2 regions of the Pseudorhizobium marinum genome follow, and region 2 is predicted to be linked to the other one. Evidence: predicted binding sites of a transcription regulator. Region 2 holds the regulator's gene; the other holds the start of a gene.
What was found. Region 2 encodes LexA, which represses DNA repair genes until DNA is damaged. Its sites were predicted from a motif close to TGTTCNNNNTGTGTTCNG; they were not measured.
Positions count from the first base shown of each region.

Region 1: EO99_RS0117880 (DNA recombination protein RmuC) is a predicted target of LexA. The motif match lies at 2,494-2,511, and genes of this name have one in related genera.

Region 1 is NZ_JMQK01000016.1:30,938-35,257, reverse strand. Features, by position in the region: gene EO99_RS0117890 (nucleoside hydrolase) at 1-295, shown strand, start outside; gene EO99_RS0117885 (ribokinase) at 300-1,205, opposite strand; gene EO99_RS0117880 (DNA recombination protein RmuC) at 1,256-2,461, opposite strand; gene def (peptide deformylase) at 2,584-3,099, shown strand; gene fmt (methionyl-tRNA formyltransferase) at 3,169-4,104, shown strand; gene truA (tRNA pseudouridine(38-40) synthase TruA) at 4,104-4,320, shown strand, end outside.
Region 2 is NZ_JMQK01000026.1:33,272-37,591, reverse strand. Features, by position in the region: gene EO99_RS0122345 (ComEC/Rec2 family competence protein) at 1-1,356, shown strand, start outside; gene lexA (transcriptional repressor LexA) at 1,337-2,053, opposite strand; gene EO99_RS0122335 (VOC family protein) at 2,209-3,078, shown strand; gene kdsA (3-deoxy-8-phosphooctulonate synthase) at 3,083-3,931, shown strand; gene eno (phosphopyruvate hydratase) at 4,026-4,320, shown strand, end outside.

The sequences.
Region 1 (4,320 bases), on a different contig from region 2:
GGCCCAGGTGCTGGTCGACTGGCTCGCCTTCTTCGAGCGCTTCGACGAGGAGAAATACGGCTCCGACGGCGGGCCTCTGCACGACCCGACGGTGATCGCCTACCTGCTAAGGCCCGAACTCTTCTCCGGCCGCCACTGCAATGTCGAGATCGAGACGCAGTCGGAGCTGACGGTCGGGATGACGGTCGTCGACTGGTGGCGGGTCTCCGGCCGCAAGCCGAACGCCATGGTCATGCGCAATGTCGATGCCGACGGCTTCTTCGACCTGCTGACGGAACGGGTCGGCCGGCTCTAGCCTGTCAACCCTGCAGCCGGCCTTCCACTTCGTCTCCGGTCGGGATGGAAGGCTGGGCGCCGGGCTTGAGGCAGGCGAGCGAGCCGGCGACGGCAGCCCGCCGGAGCGCCTGGTCGAAGGCGATGCCGCTGTCGAGGGCGGCTGCGAGATAGCCGCAGAAGGTATCTCCGGCTCCGACCGTGTCGACGGGCTCGATCTTCAGCCCTTTCGTCCGGTGCAGCGAGCCGTCGCGGGCTGCAATGACACCATCTGCACCAAGCGTGATGATGAAGGTCTGGCCGGTCTCCCCGTGCAGCTTGAGCAGGGCTTCCTCTCGTGCCGCCGGTTCGAGGTCGGACCGGCCGGCCAGGAGCTCGAACTCCGTCTCGTTGGCGATGACGATATCCGCAAGGGCGGCCAGTCGCGCCGCCTGATCCGTCAGCGGGGCCGTGTTGAGGATTGTGGTGACGCCGCGGGCGCGGGCGGTCCTGAGGGCCGCCTCGACCGCGGTGCCCGGAATTTCGAGCTGCAGCATCAGGATGTCGCCCCCCGACATGGCCTCGACCGCCGTTTTCGCCTGTGCCTCTGTCGCGGTGCCGTTGGCGCCGGGGACGACGACGATCATGTTCTCGCCGGTCCCGCCGACCAGAATCAGGGCGGTTCCCGTCGGGCCGTCGACAGGGCTGACACCCGTGAGATCGACGCCGGCTTCATCCAGCAGCGCGAGAGCAGGTCTGGCAAACTCATCCTTTCCCACCGCGCCGACCATGCGCACGCGGCAACCCGCACGGCGGGCCGCCAGCGCCTGGTTGGCGCCCTTGCCGCCTGCGGCGGTGGCAAAGCCGATGCCGGCAAGCGTTTCGCCGGGCTCCGGAAGCCGCGGCGTGGTGGCGATGAGATCCATGTTGATGGAGCCGAGGACGGTGATCATAGTGTGCTGCCTTGAAGAAGCTGAATTCGCGGCGACACTGCCCGAGGCGCTTAGTCCTCGTCAACCACCCGGAACTTCAACAGGCCGCTACGGCTTTCCACGGCCCGCGGTGGGCTCGGCTCGCTCTCGGAGGCGGACTCCGTGACGCTCTCCAGTTCCAACCCGCCGATCTTGGCGCCACGCTTCACAAGCTTGTCGGAGGAGGTGAGGATCTGCTCCACGTCCCGCTGTGCCGCGAGGAAATGCCCCTGGAGCTTGCGCGTCCTGTCGTCGAGCCGTGAAAGATCCTCCATCAGATGTGCCACTTCGCCCTGGATCAGATGCGCCTGCTCGCGCATGCGCTGGTCCTTGAGCACCGCCTGGATCACCTGGATGGAGAGCATCAGCAGCGAGGGCGAAACGATCACCACGCGCAAGCGCTGCGCCTTCTGCACGGCGCCGTCGAAATGTTCGTGGATCTCCGCGAAGATCGATTCCGAGGGAACGAACAGGAAGGCCATCTCCTGGGTCTCGCGCGGGATCAGGTATTTCTCGGCGATATCGCGGATATGCACCTCGAGATCGCGGCGAAACTGCGCCGCGGCGGCCTTGCGCGCCTCGGGTGCGGCCACATCGCGAAAGACATTCCATGCCTCCAGCGGGAACTTCGCATCGATCACCAGCGGCGGCGCTCCATTTGGCATCTTGATCGTGCAGTCGGGCCGCTTGCCGTTGGATAGCTGCGCCTGGAACTCATAGGCGCCCATCGGCAGCCCGTCGGCCACGATCGCCTCCATTCGCCCCTGGCCGAAGGCGCCGCGGGTCTGCTTGTTGGAGAGGATGGCCTGCAGCCCGACAACGTCCTTGGCAAGGCTCTGGATGTTGTTCTGCGCCGCGTCGATCACGGCGAGCCGCTCCTGCAGCAGGCGCAGGTTCTCGTGCGTGGACTTCGTCTGCTCGGTGATCGTGCTGCCGAGCCGCTGGCTCATGCCGTCCAGCCGCTGGTTCACCGCCTGGCCCAGCTCCGACTGTCGCTGCGACAGCGTCTCCGTCATATGCGCAAGGCGTCCCTGCATCTCGGCCTGGTGCCGCATGAGCTCGATCAGCCGGGCCTCCGCCTGTGCCGCCTGGCGCGCCGCCTCTGTGCCCCGCCGGTGCGCGGAGGCAATGGCATAGACCGCCGCGGCGCAGACGAGTGCCGCGATCACGAGGATCACCCAGAATGTCGGGGGCACGGTCCGGAGAGATGTGTGCAGAAGGTCGATGATGCTGTCCATTCCCGCACCCTAGCAGATATCGCAACGGTGGAAAGATCAAAACAGGAACATCGGGGCTCTGCAGCGCTTCAGAGACCATTCTCGCCTGTTCCATCCGCGAAAAAGATGCGCTATGGGAGGCGATGACGATCAAGCCTCTTATCATTCTCCCCGATCCGATCCTCCGCCAGCCGTCCAGGCCGTTCGAGCAGGTCGACACCGAAGTCCTTCGCCTGGCCGACGACATGTTGGAGACGATGTACGATGCGCCGGGCATTGGCCTTGCTGCAGTCCAGATCGGCGTCCCGCGCCGGCTGCTGGTGATCGATATCTCCCGCGAGGACGAGGAGAACAAGCCGCAGGTCTTCATCAACCCGGAGATCGTGGCGTCGTCCGACGACCGCTCCGTCTATGAGGAGGGGTGTCTTTCGATCCCGGATTACTACGCCGAGGTCGAACGCCCGGCCGCCGTCACGGTCCAGTACATCGGGCGAGACGGCAAGCAGGAGACGGTCGAGGCGGATGGCCTGCTCGCCACCTGCCTGCAGCACGAGATCGACCACCTCAACGGCATCCTGTTCATCGACCATATTTCGCGGCTGAAGCGTGAGATGGTGATCAAGAAGTTCACCAAGGCTGCACGCTCGCGCGTTGTCTGACGACAGCCTTTGGATGCTCGGCATCAGCGGCTTACCACCTGAGTGCACTCGAACGCAGACGGGATCACGATGACGCTTCGCATCATCTTCATGGGAACGCCGGAATTTTCGGTCCCGACGCTGCGCGCCTTGAAGGAGGCGGGCCACGAGATCGTTGCGGTCTACAGCCAGCCGCCGCGCCCCGGCGGCCGTCGCGGCCTCGACCTGCAGAAGTCGCCGGTCCACCAGGCGGCCGAGCTTCTGGGCATCCCGGTCTTCACGCCGCTGAACTTCAAGGAAGAGGCCGAGCGGGAGCGTTTCCGCGCCCTCCAGGCCGATGTGGCGGTCGTCGTCGCCTACGGCCTGCTGCTTCCCGAAGCCATCCTCCAAGGCACCCGGCTGGGCTGCTACAACGGCCACGCCTCGCTTCTGCCGCGCTGGCGCGGTGCCGCCCCGATCCAGCGGGCGATCATGGCGGGCGACGCCAAGACCGGCATGATGGTCATGCAGATGGAAAAGGGACTGGATACCGGCCCCGTCGCACTCACCCGCGAGGTCGAGATCGGCGAAAACACCACCGCCGGCGAACTCCATGACCAGCTGATGCTCGTCGGCGCCCGCGCCATGGTCGAGGCGATGGACAAGCTGGAGGCGGACGACCTGCCGCTGACGCCGCAGGTCGAGGACGGCGTCCTCTACGCCGCCAAGATCGACAAGAGCGAGACCCGCATCGATTTTTCGAGGTCCGCCGAAGAGGTCCACAACCACATCCGCGGCCTTGCTCCCTTTCCGGGCGCCTGGACGGAGGCTGTCGTCAACGGCAAGAGCGAACGCATCAAGGTACTGGCGTCGGAGCTGGCGACCGGCGAAGGCGAGCCGGGTACCGTCCTGGATGATCGTCTTTCCGTCGCCTGCGGCAGTGGCGCCGTCCGGCTCGCACGCCTCCAGAAGGCGGGCGGCAAGCCGCTTGACGGGTCGGAGTTTCTGCGCGGAACGCCGATCCTTCCCGGCATGAGGCTCGGCTGATGCCCCGTTACCGCATGACGGTCGAATATGACGGCTCTCCCTATGTCGGCTGGCAGCGGCAGGAGAACGGACATTCGGCGCAGGCGGCGATCGAGAAGGCAATCCTGTCGCTGACAGGCGAGACGGTCGCCATCCGCGGGGCAGGGCGCACCGATTCCGGCGTCCATGCCATGGGCCAGGTCATCCACGCGGATATTTCGCGGAGCTGGGAGCCCC
Region 2 (4,320 bases):
GGTTTCGCCATCTCGGCGGAACGCGCCTATCTGATGATGTCGGTGATGCTGATCGCCGTCTTCTTCGACCGGATGGCGATCAGCCTGCGCAATGTCGCGATCTCCGCGCTCGTCATCCTCGCCATGTCGCCCTCGGAAATCCTGGGGCCGAGTTTCCAGATGTCCTTTGCCGCAACGGTCGCGCTGGTTGCCGGCTATGCGGTCTGGAGCCGGCGAGCGGCCGACGCCGAGGCGACGTTCTTTCCGCCGCTCAAGGGCCGATGGGCCGTCGCCACGACCGGCTGGCATTTCATGGTCGGCATCTTCGTCACCTCCCTGATCGGCGGACTGTCCACGGCCATCTACTCCATGGAGCACTTCCACCGCCTTGCGGGCTACGGCCTGGCGGCAAACCTCGCCGTGATGCCGATCATCTCCTTCATCGTCATGCCGGCCGGTCTCGTCGGCATGCTGCTGATGCCCTTCGGGCTGGACGCTCCCTTTCTGACGCTGATGGGCCACGGTCTTTCCGCGGTGATTGCCGTGGCAAACCACGTGGCCGCCTGGGGCGGCGACGTCCCCGTCGGCCGCCAGCACCCCTGGTTCCTGGCAATCGCATCGGCCGGTTTCCTGCTGCTGGCGCTGCTGCGCACGCGTTTGCGGCTCGTTGGCCTGCCGCTTCTGGTGCTGGCCTTCCTGCTGAGCTGGCACGCGCAGCGACATCCCTCGGGCGATCTTCTGGTGGCGGAGGACGGTGCCCTCGTGGCGCTTCTCGGGCCGGCTGTTGCCACCAACCGTGCCCGCCCGCCGGACTTCATCTTCGATCAATGGCAGCGGGCGCTGCGGCTGGAACAGCCGCTAGCGCCGAAGGTGTCACCATCCGGAGATATCGCGGCGATTTTGGTCAGTGACCCTCCCGACCGGCTGCCCCTGGATCCGGATCAGCTGGCACAGGTCCGCACAGCGATGCGCGAGATGGCCCGGGTGGCGGAGGAGAGCAGGGGGCTCTTCCATTGCATGCCGAAAGCCTGGTGTCTGGCCGTCACGACCGAGGGAGCGTTGGTTGCGGTGATGGAGGACGGCCGGCTCACCGGCATCGGCTGTGATCTGGCGGCGGTCGTCGTTGCACCCCGCGCCCGCTTCGACCACTGCTACTCCGGTGCGCTACTGATCAGCGGCAAGGCGCTGCGAAAGACCGGCGCTCTGGAGATCCGCTTCAGCGGCAGCGAAGACATGCGGCGCTGGCAGGCGACTGCGGCGATGCGCGGTATAGACCGCCCCTGGACCCGCCATCGCCACTACGAATGGCGCAGCGACAGCTTTGACCCAAGTCTTTCCGAGTCGCTCTCGATGCTGCTCAGTGGTAGCGGCGGATGAGGCCGACGAGCTTGCCCTGAACCTTGACGCGGTCCGCCGGCAGGATGCGGGTTTCGTAAGCCGGGTTGGCGGCTTCCAGCGCGATCGAGGCGCCGCGGCGACGGAAGCGCTTCAGCGTGGCTTCCTCGTCGTCCACCAGGGCAACGACGATGTCGCCGGGTCCGGCCGTCTGGCCGTTGCGGATGATGACCGTGTCGCCGTCGAGGATGCCGGCCTCGATCATCGAATCGCCCTTCACCTCCAGCGCGTAATGTTCGCCTGGTCCCAGCATCTCGATCGGAACGGAAATATCGTGGGTATTGTTCTGGATGGCCGAGATCGGCACGCCGGCGGCGATGCGGCCCATCACCGGAACGGTCGCGCTGCCGCCCTCGTCGTTGGCGGCCCGCGCCGCAGGGGCGGGTACCGGCTTCGTCTTGCCGAGGCTGCCCTCGATGACGCTCGGCGAGAAGCCGCGACGCGGTTGCAGGCTGCTGCTGTAGGCCTCCGGCAGCTTGATCACTTCCAGCGCCCGGGCCCGGTTGGGCAGGCGGCGGATGAAGCCGCGCTCCTCGAGCGCCGTGATCAGCCGGTGGATGCCCGACTTCGAGGCCAGGTCCAACGCATCCTTCATCTCGTCGAAGGAGGGCGGTACGCCCGATTCCTTCATCCGTTCGTGAATGAAGAGAAGCAGTTCCTGCTGTTTGCGCGTGAGCATCGTGGCCCCTTCGGTGTGAAACAAATACGGAACAGACTGTATCTGTTCCACATGTGTTCCGCAAGGGTCAAAATTTCCGTCGAATTGCGCAGACGCCCCTTCCGGAAGAGGGCATAGCACGCTCTCATGAGGTCCGTATCCCGAGAGGAACCATGATGAACATCCGCAGCATCGATCACCTGGTCCTGCCCGTGTCCGGGCTGCCGCAGGCGCGCGCAGCGCTCCAGCGCCTGGGCTTCACGGTCGCCCCGGATGCCCGCCATCCGTTCGGGACCGAAAACGCCTGCGTGTTCCTGGAGGACGGCGCCTATCTGGAGCCGCTCGCCGTCGCCGACCGCGCGACCTACGACCGGTCGTCCGACACCGGCAATGTCTTCACCGCCCGCGACCGGCAGGTGCGCCGCATCTTGCCCGATGCCGGATTGTCCGCCGTCGTGCTGGCAACCGCTGATGCCGTCGCGGAAGATGCCGGCTATCGTTCGGAGGGCGTATCTGCCGGAGAGATCCTGGAGTTTTCCCGCAAGCTGTCGCTGCCCGAGGGTGGAGAGGTTACCGCGAGCTTTCGACTGGCCTTTGCCGCCGACGAGCGTTCGCCGGCTTTCTTCCTGTTTTCCTGCCAGCGGATCAACGCGCTCCCCCGCGACATCGGCGCCCTGGCGCGCCATGCCAACGGCGTCTCGGGCCTGCGGGAAATCGTGCTGGCTGCGGCTCGACCGGCGGAGGAGTGTCACCTCCTGGAGACGGTGCTGGCGGCGCAGGGCATGCGCCAGGGTGATTCCATCGTGTTCCAAACCCGCAACGGCATTCTGCGGGTCATCGAGGATCAAACGCCGCCCGACGCTTCCTCGTCCGACCGGGGCGCGATACCCGGCCTGCGCGGGCATTCGGTGGTCTTTGCCGTCGCCGATCTCGCCGTGACAGAGGCGGTCCTTGCTGCTAATGACGTGCCGTTCCTGCGCCGGGACAACCGCCTGATCGTGGCGGAGGCCACCGGGCAGAAAGTGGTATTTGCCTTCGAGGAGTAATGCGATGGACGTGAGCCCGAATTCTGAGGTCTATGCGGGCGAGGGCGCCGGCCGTGTGCTCTTCTCGCAGACGGCACGCTTTTCCCTGATTGCCGGCCCCTGCCAGATGGAGAGCCGCGACCATGCCTTCATGGTCGCCGGCGTGCTGAAGGAACTCTGCGGCAAGCTCGGCATCGGGCTCGTCTACAAGTCGTCCTACGACAAGGCGAACCGCACCTCCATCTCCGGCAAGCGCGGCATCGGCTTGGAGAAGGCGATGGAAGTCTTCGCCGACCTGAAGACGGAGTTCGGCTTCCCCGTCCTCACCGACATCCACACCGAGGAACAGTGCGCGCTGGTGGCGCCGACGGTCGACATCCTGCAGATCCCCGCCTTCCTCTGCCGCCAGACCGATCTCCTGATCGCCGCCGCAAAGACGGGCCGCGTCATCAACGTCAAGAAGGGCCAGTTTCTCGCCCCCTGGGACATGAAGAACGTGCAGTCGAAGTTCCTGGCCAGCGGCAATCCGAACGTGCTTCTGTGCGAGCGCGGCGCCTCCTTCGGCTACAACACGCTGGTCTCCGACATGCGCTCGCTGCCGACCATGGCGGCCATGGGCTCGCCGGTCATCTTCGATGCGACTCACTCGGTGCAGCAGCCGGGCGGCCAGGGCGGCTCGACCGGCGGCCAGCGTGAGTTCGTCGAGACGCTGGCGCGGGCGGCCGTCGCCGTCGGCGTCGCCGGCCTCTTCATCGAGACCCACGAAGATCCCGACAATGCCCCCTCGGACGGGCCGAACATGGTGCATCTGAAGGATATGCCGCGGCTGCTGGAAAAGCTGCTCGCCTTCGACGCCGTCAGCAAATCCGCCTGATCGCGGATTGGCGCCGAGATTGTAATTTGCCTGTCATCGATTAAGAGACATTGTCGATGACCGATGGGCCTTAAGCTTACCTCAGGGAGAGATCATGACTGCCATTACCGACATCGTCGCACGCGAAATCCTCGACAGCCGCGGCAACCCGACCATTGAAGTCGATGTGTTTCTGGAAGACGGCAGCATGGGCCGCGCCGCGGTTCCCTCTGGCGCCTCGACCGGTGCCCACGAGGCGGTCGAACTGCGTGACGGCGGCAAGCGCTATCACGGCAAGGGCGTCGAGAAGGCGGTGGAAGCCGTCAACACCGAAATCTTCGATGCCATCGGCGGCTTCGATGCCGAAAGCCAGATTCATATCGACCAGACGATGATCGCGCTCGATGGCA